DNA from 2 places in the Ciceribacter azotifigens genome. Region 1 is predicted to be linked to the other one. Evidence: riboswitches for the same ligand, from Rfam matches in the RefSeq annotation. Region 1 holds a riboswitch; the other holds the start of a gene.
The links. A riboswitch is a leader RNA that binds a small molecule or an ion and turns the genes downstream of it on or off. The one in region 1 is predicted to bind cobalamin.

Region 1 (5,432 bases):
CGCGGCGACGGAAGCGACGGCCCTGTCGGGCGTGATGGAAATAGCCGGATCGGAAACGATCTCAACCAAGGCACTCTCCAAATTTGGACGGCATGTCAGAAAACTGTCGTTCCTCTGTCACATAACTGTAATGAACGCCAGATGAACCGGCCGTTCATGGGAGAGTTCCCCGCTGTTTTCCGCGCTGGATTTGGTCTTGTGGCGTTGCGGCTGCGTCCGGCTCGCGTTAAACGAAAGGTATGAGCGACACTACGAACCGCCCCGACATTCTTCGCATTGCAATCGCGCAGTTCAATCCGACTGTCGGCGACGTCGCCGGCAATCTCGCCAAGGCTCGCGAGGTGCGCAGCCAGGCTGCCGCCGCCGGCGCCGACCTCGTGCTTTTCACCGAGCTCTTCCTATCCGGCTATCCGCCGGAGGATCTTGTACTGAAGCGAGCTTTCCTCAGGAACTGCCTCGCGGCAGTTGAGCAACTGGCGGCCGACACCGCCGACGGCGGGCCGGGGGTGGTCATCGGTTTCCCGCGGCAGGGCGAGAAAGGCCGGCACAATTCGGTTGCCGTCCTCGACCGGGGGCAGATCATCGCGACCCGCGACAAGATCGACCTGCCGAACTACGGCGAATTCGACGAGAAGCGCGTCTTCATTGCCGGTGAGATGCCGGGTCCTGTGAATTTTCGAGGAATCCGCATCGGTATCCCGGTTTGCGAGGATATCTGGGGCGATCTCGGCGTCTGCGAGACGCTCGCCGAAGCGGGAGCGGAAATCCTTCTTGTGCCGAACGGCTCGCCCTACTACCGCGCGAAGATCGACGTGCGCTACCAGATTGCCCTGAAGCAGGTGATCGAGTGTGGACTACCGCTCGTCTACGTCAACCAGGTGGGCGGGCAGGACGAGCTCGTCTTCGACGGCGCAAGCTTCGCCTTCAACGCCGACAAGTCGCTCGCCTTCCAGATGAACCAGTTCGAGGCCGAGCTCCTGGTCACGACCTGGAAGCGCAGTGCCGACGGCTGGCGTTGCGACGAAAGGCACATCGCCCACGTGCCGGAGGAGGCGGAGGCCGACTATCGTGCCTGCGTGCTCGGTCTGCGCGACTACGTCAACAAGAACGGTTTCAAGAGCGTGGTGATCGGCCTTTCGGGCGGCATCGATTCGGCGCTCTGTGCAGCGATCGCGGTCGACGCGCTCGGCGCCGAGAGGGTGCGGACCGTCATGCTGCCCTACCGGTACACCTCGGAAAGCTCGTTCTCGGATGCCGCGGCCTGCGCCAAGGCGCTCGGTTGCCATTACGACATTGTGCCGATCGGCGAGCCCGTCGATGCCTTCATCTCGGCGCTCTCTGAGCTCTTCGAGGGAACCGAACCGGGCGTCACGGAGGAGAACCTGCAGGCGCGCACGCGCGGCACGATCCTCATGGCGATCTCCAACAAGTTCGGCGCCATGGTCGTGACGACCGGCAACAAGTCGGAAATGTCGGTCGGCTATGCGACGCTCTACGGCGACATGAACGGCGGCTTCAATCCGGTCAAGGACCTCTACAAGATGCAGGTCTACGCGCTTTCTGGCTGGCGCAACAAGAACGTGCCGCAGGGCGCGCTCGGGCCCGCGGGCGAGGTCATTCCGGCCAACATCATCTCCAAGGCGCCGTCCGCGGAGTTGCGGCCGAACCAGACCGACCAGGATTCGCTGCCGCCCTATCCAGTGCTGGACGACATCCTCGAATGTCTCGTCGAGCAGGAGATGTCGGTCGAAGAAATCGTCGCGCGCGGCCACGACGTTGCGACCGTCCACCGGATCGAACATCTGCTCTACCTTGCCGAATACAAGCGCCGGCAGTCGGCGCCTGGCGTCAAGATCACCCGGAAGAACTTCGGCCGCGACCGGCGCTACCCGATTACCAACCGGTTCCGGGACCGCTGATCCCGCCGATCCCGACAGGAGGCGAGCATGCGCAGTTCCGTAGAGATATTCGACTGCAAAAGCCGCACCTCCAGGGTCGTCTGGCAGACGGAGGCGCTGGTCGAGGCACCGAACTGGACGCCGGACGGTGTATATCTGGTGATCAACGGCGACGGCCTGATCTACCGGCTGCCGATCGATGGAAGTGTGCTGCCGGAGCGGATCGATACGGGCTTTGCCGGCGCGTGCAACAACGACCACGGGCTTTCCCCCGATGGCACCATGCTCGCGATCTCCGACAAGACCGAACACGGCAAATCGTGCATCTATGTCCTGCCGGCGGCGGGCGGCGTGCCGCGGCAGGTGACCGCGAGGCTGCCGTCCTACTGGCACGGCTGGTCGCCCGACGGGTTGCAACTCGCCTATTGCGGAATCCGCGACGGCGAGTTCGGCATCTACACGATCTCCGCCGATGGGGGCGAGGAGAGGGAGCTGATCCGCGGCGGCGGGCACAATGACGGCCCTGATTATTCGCCGGACGGGCAGTGGATCTACTTCAACTCCGATCGCAGCGGGCTCATGCAGATCTGGAAGATCCGGCCCGACGGCACCGGGCTCACGCAGGTGACCGACGACGGCCTTGCCAACTGGTTTCCGCACCCCGCACCGAAAGGCGACGCGCTCGTCTTCCTCTCCTATGGGGCGGATGTCGAAGGCCATCCGCGCGACAAGCAGGTTTCGATCCGGCGGATGGATATCACGACGGGAAAGACGGAAACGCTCATCGAGCTCTTCGGCGGACAGGGCTCCTTGAACGTGCCGAGCTGGTCTCCCGACGGCGACGCCTTCGCTTATGTCCGCTATTTCCCCGTCGAGTGAAACCGGGTTGCACGTAGTCGGACTTGCCACCGGCGGCGAACTGTGAACAATCGGCTGCGTCAGGTGCCCGCCGGCAAGGCGGGAGAATCGGGAATCCGGTGACAATCCGGAACGTGCCCAACGCTGTGTGGCGGATGCCTGTCGCAAGGAACCGGTCTTCCGGTTCGCGTCACTGGCCTTTTGGCCGGGAAGGCGGCGACGGGCAGCGGAAGCCGAGTCAGAAGACCGGCCTGGCAAGATAGACTTGGCCCGCGCGGACGGCGGGCGGTCCTTTGCATTGTTGGGGATTTGACGATGCCGGACGAGCCGATGGACCATATGGTCCGAGCCGGCGCCTTCTCCGTTGAGGAGCGCGCCACCATTTACAAAGCCATAGAGACCCGCCGCGACGTGCGCGACCAGTTCCTGCCGGACCCTCTGCCGGACGATCTCGTCTGGCGGCTGCTGTCCGCTGCCCATCACGCGCCGTCGGTCGGCTTTATGCAGCCGTGGAACTTCATTCTCGTGCGCGATGCCGAGCGGCGCGAGGAAGTCTGGCGTGCATTCAGCCGCGCCAATGACGAGGCCGCCGGAATGTTCTCGGGCAAGAAGCGTGAGGACTATCGTGCGCTGAAGCTCGAAGGCATCCGCAAGGCACCCCTCGGCATCTGCGTAACCTGCGACCCGACGCGCGGCGGTCCGGTCGTCCTCGGCCGCACGCACAATTTCAGCATGGACCGCTACTCGACCGTCTGCGCGATCCAGAACCTCTGGCTTGCGGCGCGCGCCGAAGGCGTCGGCGTCGGCTGGGTCAGCATCTTCCACGAGGACGAGCTCAAGCGGATTCTCTCGATCCCGGAGCATGTCGAGGTGATCGGCTGGTTCTGCCTCGGCTACGTGGACGCGCTTTACGGAGAGCCGGAGCTGGCGGTGAAGGGCTGGCGGCAGCGCCTGCCGCTTGAGGATCTGGTTTTCTCCGAAACCTGGCAGGAGAGGTCCGTCGGCTGAGATCCGACGGACGCCGCAGGCATCCGTGCCCTACTGCTGAATGGGTTGCGGGCCGGAGAGCGCAGGATGCCTGAGGTCGATACCGCTCGTCTCGCTGGGGATGAAGACGGGGCCGACCTGGCGCACCTTCCTCTCCGCCGGGTCGTAAGGCCGCTCGACGGGCGCGGACGGAGCGGCTTGCTGGGGAAGCGATTTGCCGGTCGTCTTCAGGTCGATGACGGAAGAGCCGTAGTCGGGGACGTTCGCGCCGGCCGCCTGCTCCTTCATCTTGCGATAGAAGTCCGTGAGATTGCAGGTGCAGGAGGGTTGCTCGCCCTTGCGCCGGCTCTGGTAGGAGAACGCCGTCGGCGACTGCCGGTAGGGCCTGCCTGTCACGGTCGAGATCATCTCGCCGCTTTCTGGTTCGGTGACAGAACGGAAATAGAGCTCGGTCTCGATGCCGGGGCACATCTGCCGGCAGAGCTCCGCGTCGCGCCGGAAAGTGAGCGGCGTGGTATTCGAGGAGATCGGGAAGAAGGCCCCGTCGCAGCTGCGCACGCAAAGCGTCTGCAGGTCGCCGGCACCGTTCTGCCAGCCGCCCGTCGGCAATCCGTCCGTACCCACGCGCGGCGCCACCATGTCGAGATAGGGGGTGCGCGGAGGATCGGCAGGCGTGGTATCGGCCTCCACCGGCTCGTCGTCGCAGCGGTTGGCGTCCATCGTGTCGAGAATCTTCTGTCGGACCTCGTTGCGCTGCGTGCCACCGCTTCGCGCGGCATCGCGCCTGTCCGCAAGCTGTTGCTTTTCCGCGTCCAGCCGTTTGATGTCGGCGGAAAGCGCGACGCATTCCGGACGGTTCATCGCCGCGTAGTCGGTGACGCTCGGCGACCCACAGCGCAGGTCGAGGAAGCGCTGGCGGGCCTTGCGAATCTCGAAGTTTTGCCTGGCGATAGCGCTGGAGAAGCGTCGCATCGCTGCGGTATCTCCGACCACCTCCGGCTCGCTCACGAGGCTCGCGCGCAACCTGTCGCAGATCATCGACGCATGGGAGACAGCCGGAACAGGAAGGGTCGCAAGGACCATCACGGACAGCAGGGCGAGACTACGGCGGTACGGCAATTGGCGTTCCCGATCGGCGAATGACAGGCGTTGCTCGGATCGACTTGCCTATAGGCGCAATCATCATAGCTGGCGAGCGTCATTCCGCCAACCGGAAGCTCAATTTTGGCTTAACAGACAGCGCCGGCCGGAAGCTTGCCTCCGGCCGGTACCAGACCGGCGAACGCGACCGCCGTCAGGCGGCGCGGGCCTGTTCGAGCGTCATCGGTTCTGCCAGCACACGCTGGTCGATTCCGGCGACCTCCTTCATCCGGTCGAGCAGGTCCTGGGTCACTTCCCAGGCGATGGCGACCGCGTAGACGGAGCCGATCTTCTGCGGATCGGCGATCCGTTCGCCGGGGCATCCCATGCGGCGGAACATGCGTTCCAGGAACACGTCGGTCACCGTAACGATGTGCGTGAGCCCGGAGGCGATCCCGAGTTCGCCGACACCGCACATCAGCTCGGCGGCGGCAATCGTCACCTGGTTGGACGCACGGTCCTGCGAGATTTCCGGATCGATGCAGAAGCGGCTCGATTCCCAGATCGCGGCGCTGCGGATCGGCGGGTTGTCGCCGAGCAGGACCGGAA
Region 2 (5,432 bases), on a different contig from region 1:
CGATGCTCGACAGCCCCGATCTCGCCGGCATCAGCTTCACCGGGTCGGTCGGAACCGGCAAGCGGATCGCCGTCGCGTCCGTCGAACACGGCCGCAAGTACCAGCTCGAGATGGGCGGCAAGAATCCGTTCGTCGTCCTTGACGACGCCGATCTCGACGTCGCGGTGAATGCGGCGGTAAACTCCTCCTTCTTCTCGACAGGCCAGCGCTGCACCGCGTCTTCGCGGCTGATCGTCACCGAGGGCATCCACGATCGCTTCGTCAGTGCCGTCACCGAACGGCTCCATGCGCTGAAAGTCGACAACGCGCTGAAGACCGGCACGGACATCGGCCCGGTCGTCGACGAGCGGCAACTGGCACAGGACATGGACTATATAGAGATCGGACGCAAGGAAGGCGCGAACCTCGCTTTCGGCGGCGAGCGCCTCAACCGGGAAACACCGGGCTTCTATCTTCAGCCGGCCTTGTTCACCGAGGTCGACAACCAGATGCGGATCGCACGGGAAGAAATCTTCGGGCCGGTCGCCACCGTCATTCGCGTAAAGGACTATGAAGAGGCGCTGAGCGTCGCCAACGACACGCCCTTCGGCCTGTCCTCTGGCATCGCGACGACGAGCCTGAAGCAGGCGACCCATTTCCGCCGCAACGCCGAAGCCGGCATGGTGATGGTGAACCTGCCGACGGCGGGCGTCGACTTTCACGTTCCCTTCGGCGGTCGAAAGGCGTCGTCCTTCGGCTCCCGCGAGCAGGGCCGTTACGCGGCCGAATTCTTCACGGTCGTGAAGACACAGTATACGCTCGCCTGACACGGTACGGCCGGGGGAACCTCCCCCGGCCGTCTGCATGGGACAATTGAGGCGATGTCAGCCCTTGGTGATCACGATCAGGGTCGTAAAGATCACCGGCACGGCGGTCAGGGCCGGCAGGATGATTGCCGGGTAGCCGAAGTACGCAATAGCGAGAAGCCAGACCAGGACCAGGTTGAGGATAAAGAGAAGCTTGGCCGTAGTCGGTCCGGTAAAGGCTTCCCTGAGCATCCATCCGAAGACCGGAACACTGTAAACCATTCTTGCGAGCATATCGGATTTCCTTTCTTCACCGGCAGCCTTGACTTTCGTCAACCCACTAGACGCCGTGAAGAGGCGCTGCAATGCGGCATTTTGGCCCGTATCCGTTCATGGCGGATTGCCCGCGTCCACGTGATCGACTATCACGACACGGTCTGCATCAAGAAAGCTCGTGGTCCCGGCCGCAACAGCCCATCCCGCGTCGCCAATCGAACTGCAGGCTTATTCAAAACCAGCGATGGTTCCACCCGACGAAAGCGAAGTGGTGGATGAAAAGGGAATACGGTGAGGATTACCCATCAGGGGCCGAGACCGTAGCTGCCCCCGCAACTGTGAGCGGAGAGCGACGTCCAGCATGCCATTGGCCGGAAACGGTTGATAAGGCGGACCGAGCCGAGACCCGCGAGCCAGGAGACCTGCCATCGCTTCGGCCACGATTTCCGTGGCGTCTCAAGCAATTCCGCGCGGTGGGCGCGGAGGAAAGGCAATAGAATGCATATTGAAGTTGGAATTATCGATCCGGTTCGTATCGCCCTTGCGAACGCGGCCGCCCTCGGCGTCGTCGCATCCCAGCTGCCGGCCGTCGTGCGCAATCCGCTGGTCGTGCCGAAGGCCCTCGTCTCCGCGGTGGTGTTTTCCGCCCTGATGCAGGCCTGGCACCTGCCGGTCGGCCCGTCCGAACTGCACCTGATCGGCGCGACGACCATCTACATGCTCTTCGGTTTTGCGCCGGCCATGCTCGGCTTCGCGCTCGGTCTCGTCCTGCAGGCTTTCCTGTTCGAGCCGGGCGACATCCCGCATCTCGGCGTCAACGCGCTTTCCCTGATGGTGCCGATGATCGCTGTCCACTACAGCTTCGGCCGCCGGCTCTTCGATGCGAAGCTGCGCGACCGCTTCAATCTCGGCAAGGTCCTGCGCATCGACGCCGTCTACTATGCGGGCGTCTCGGCGATGGTCGGCTTCTGGCTGATGATCTCCAACGATGCGGTCGCCCTCACCGACTGGGCCGCCTGGGTCGCCGCCTATTTCCCGGTCTTCGTCGTCGAAGCGTTCATCACCTTCACCGCCGTGTCGGTGATTAAGGGCTTCCGCGCGAACGGGCTGGTCTACCGCATGACCGAGGTCGATCGTCTGACCTTCGCCTGAGTCCGGCTGGCGGTTGCCGCCTGTCACAAAACCAGGAAAGCGCATGGACGTCGGGCCATGCGCTTTTTTCTTTTGATAAGCGCCGGCCAAAGCGCCTTGGCTTTCCTTCCGCCGAAGGCCTCGCTTGACAAAACCGGGCGGAAAACTAAGGGTCCGGCGAGGACGACCGGCGTCCGTTCCATGACATCAGAAGGGCGAGGCCATTGCGCATTCTCTCCGAAGCCTACTTCCCCGAACTGCCGAACTACTATCGTGGCAAGGTTCGTGAAAACTACGATCTTCCGGACGGCCGGCGCATCATCATCTCCACCGACCGACTGAGTGCCTTCGACCGCATTCTGACCTGCATTCCCTACAAGGGACAGGTGCTGACCCAGACGGCCCGGTACTGGTTCGAACAGACGAAGGACATCTGTCCGAACCACGTGCTGGACTATCCTGACCCGAACGTCGTCGTCGGCAAGAAGCTCGACATCCTTCCGGTCGAAATCGTCGTGCGGGGATACCTCGCGGGAACGACGGGCACCTCCATCCTCACGCTCTACAAGGCCGGTCAGCGGGAAATGTACGGAATCCGGCTGCCGGACGGCATGCGCGATAACCAGGTCCTGCCGCAGGCGATCATCACCCCGACCAGCAAGGCTTTCGATGGCGGCCACGACGAGCCGCTGACGCCGGAACAGATCGTCTCGACCGGGCTTCTGACGCAGAAGCAGTGGGACACGCTTTCGGATTACGCGCTGGCGCTCTTCGCTCGCGGCCAGAAGCTCGCCGCCCAGCGCGGGCTCATCCTCGTCGACACCAAATACGAGTTCGGCACCGACAAGGACGGCACCATCATCCTCGCCGACGAGATCCACACGCCGGACAGCAGCCGCTACTGGATCGCCGACAGTTATCCCGAGCACTTCGAGAAGGGCGAACGCCCGGCGAGCTTCGACAAGGACTTCGTCCGGTCGTGGGTCGCCGAGCGCTGCGATCCTTACAAGGACGAAGTTCCGGAAATTCCGGCGAAACTGGTCGAGGACACCTCGAAGGTCTATATAAAAGCATATGAGGCAATCACCGGCGAGACGTTCGTGCCGGACGACAGCGGGGAAACGCCGCTGGCAAGGGTTCGCGCAAATCTCGATCGCTACTTTCCAAGGAGCTGAGTGAAACGTTGGCGATCGCGCCGAAAGAGGAAGCGTTCCCGTCGAGCAAAGGACGGACCGGCGCGCGCACCGCGCGAAGCCCACGCAAGCCGCGTCGCCCGGCGGCGGAGACGCGCGAGGACATCCTCAACACGGCCGAGGAACTGTTCCGCACCAAGGGCTTCACGAACGTTGCGGTGGCGGACGTCGCCGCAGTACTTGGCATGTCGCCGGCCAATGTGTTCAAGCACTTCCATTCGAAGACGCATCTCGTCGATGCCATTTCGGTTCGCCATCTCGAATCGATGATCGAACGGCTCGCCCGGCCGGACGACCACAAGGCTCCTCCGGAGCGCCTCCTCCACTTCGTCGAACAGTTGATGGAAAGCCATCTGCGGGATCTGCAGAAGAGCCCGCACCTCTTCGAGATGATCGTTTTCTCGGCCGGTCAGGAACTGCCCTGCGCCGAGCAGTACCGCGAGATGCTTATCGACGACATTGCCCTAATCATCGAGGCGGGCGTCGAAAGCGGCGTCTACCACGTCAAGGACAGCCGCAAGGCCGCCGAAATTGCGACTCTGGCACTGGCCTGCGTGCTCCACCCGGTATTGATCGCCCGGGAAAAGGCAGACATATTGGCAACACGTTGCCGTGAAGTTGTCGCTCTGATCGATACCGCACTGCAAAATCCGCTTGCAAAGTGACGATACCATTATTACGTCACTTTGCATCGCCTCCCGTCCAGCGACGCTAGGACGACGCGGAATTATGCCGTCGCCGTCCCTTGTCCGGGATGGACATGGCCTATAAAAATTGACGCCTGCTATTTCGTCGGCCCTGCCGATCCTCTCGTGCACGCCTCTTTTCGGAAAGAACTGATGTCCAGACGTTTTCTGCTGCCTTCTCTGTTCCTGCTCGTGACCGCCGCACTGGCGGGCTGCAATGATTCCGGCGATCAAAAGGCCGGCGCTGGCGCGGGGGCGGAGCGGCCGCCGTCGCCAGTCAGCGTCGTCATCATGAAGAAGGCCGAACAACCGCTGACCACCTTGCTTCCGGGACGTGCCGCCGCCTTCCAGGTCGCCGAAATTCGGCCGCGCGTCAGTGGCATCATCAAGGAAATCGCCTTCAAAGAAGGCGGCGAAGTGAAGGAGGGCGAACTCCTCTACAAGATCGAGGACGATACTTATCGCGCCCAGGTCGCTCAGGCGGAAGCCAGCCTTTCCAAGGCCGAGGCCAGCGTTCCGAGTGCGGAAGCCAATCTCGCCCGTTACGAGCGGCTGGTCGGCAGCGGCGCGACACAAATCGAATTCGAAAACGCCAAGGTCACCCTGCTGCAGGCAAAGGCAGATGTGGCCGAGGCCAAGGCGGCATTGAACTCCGCGCAGATCAACCTCAACCTCACCGAAATCCGTGCGCCCTTCGAGGGCGTTACGAGCGCCTCGAATTTCTCGATTGGCAACGTCGTGACCGCCAACCAGACGGATGCGCTGACGACACTGCGTCGCCTCGACCCGATCTACATCGAACTGACGGAATCGAGCGCAAACCTGCTGCGTCTGAAGCAATCGATCGCCGCCGGACGGTTGAACGAGGGCAGCGGCAACGACACGGCCGACATCCACCTGACGCTCGAGGACGGCATTGAGTATCCGCATGTCGGCAAGCTCGACATGTCGGACATGGCCGTCAGCCAGACGACCGGCACCTATTCGATCCGCGCCGTGTTCGACAACCCGGACAACATGATCCTGCCGGGCATGTATGTCCGCGCCAGCGTCACGGTCGGCAAGGAAAACGGCTATCTGATCCCGCAGCGGGCCGCCATGCGCGATGCCCGGGGCCAGTTGATCGCCAAGTTCGTAAATGCGCAGAACACGGTGGAGACACGCACCTTCTCCGAGAGCAATGTTTCTGGCAACAACTGGCTGGTCACGGAAGGCATCACCGACGGCGACAAGCTGATCGTCGACGGCTTCCAATGGATCGGCGACGGCGCGCCGGTAGCTCCGGTGGAAGCGACTGTCGATGCAAAGGGCTTCGTTGTCGAAGCACCCAAGGCAACGGAAGCAACCCCGGCCGCAAAGCC

Region 2: linked by a shared signal. The riboswitch ahead of ACM6UT_RS16360 (energy-coupling factor ABC transporter permease) and the one ahead of bluB (5,6-dimethylbenzimidazole synthase) in region 1 are both predicted to bind cobalamin.

The regions. Positions count from the first base shown of each region.
Region 1 is NZ_JBLQTA010000004.1:232,150-237,581, reverse strand. Features, by position in the region: gene ACM6UT_RS08495 (LTA synthase family protein) at 1-69, opposite strand, end outside; gene ACM6UT_RS08490 (NAD+ synthase) at 240-1,919, shown strand; gene ACM6UT_RS08485 (TolB family protein) at 1,947-2,777, shown strand; cobalamin riboswitch at 2,822-3,025, shown strand; gene bluB (5,6-dimethylbenzimidazole synthase) at 3,072-3,764, shown strand; gene ACM6UT_RS08475 (DUF2865 domain-containing protein) at 3,795-4,862, opposite strand; gene ACM6UT_RS08470 (acyl-homoserine-lactone synthase) at 5,038-5,432, opposite strand, start outside.
Region 2 is NZ_JBLQTA010000012.1:1,191-6,622, forward strand. Features, by position in the region: gene ACM6UT_RS16350 (aldehyde dehydrogenase family protein) at 1-806, shown strand, start outside; gene ACM6UT_RS16355 (hypothetical protein) at 864-1,079, opposite strand; cobalamin riboswitch at 1,290-1,505, shown strand; gene ACM6UT_RS16360 (energy-coupling factor ABC transporter permease) at 1,560-2,213, shown strand; gene ACM6UT_RS16365 (phosphoribosylaminoimidazolesuccinocarboxamide synthase) at 2,417-3,367, shown strand; gene ACM6UT_RS16370 (TetR family transcriptional regulator) at 3,376-4,050, shown strand; gene ACM6UT_RS16375 (efflux RND transporter periplasmic adaptor subunit) at 4,225-5,432, shown strand, end outside.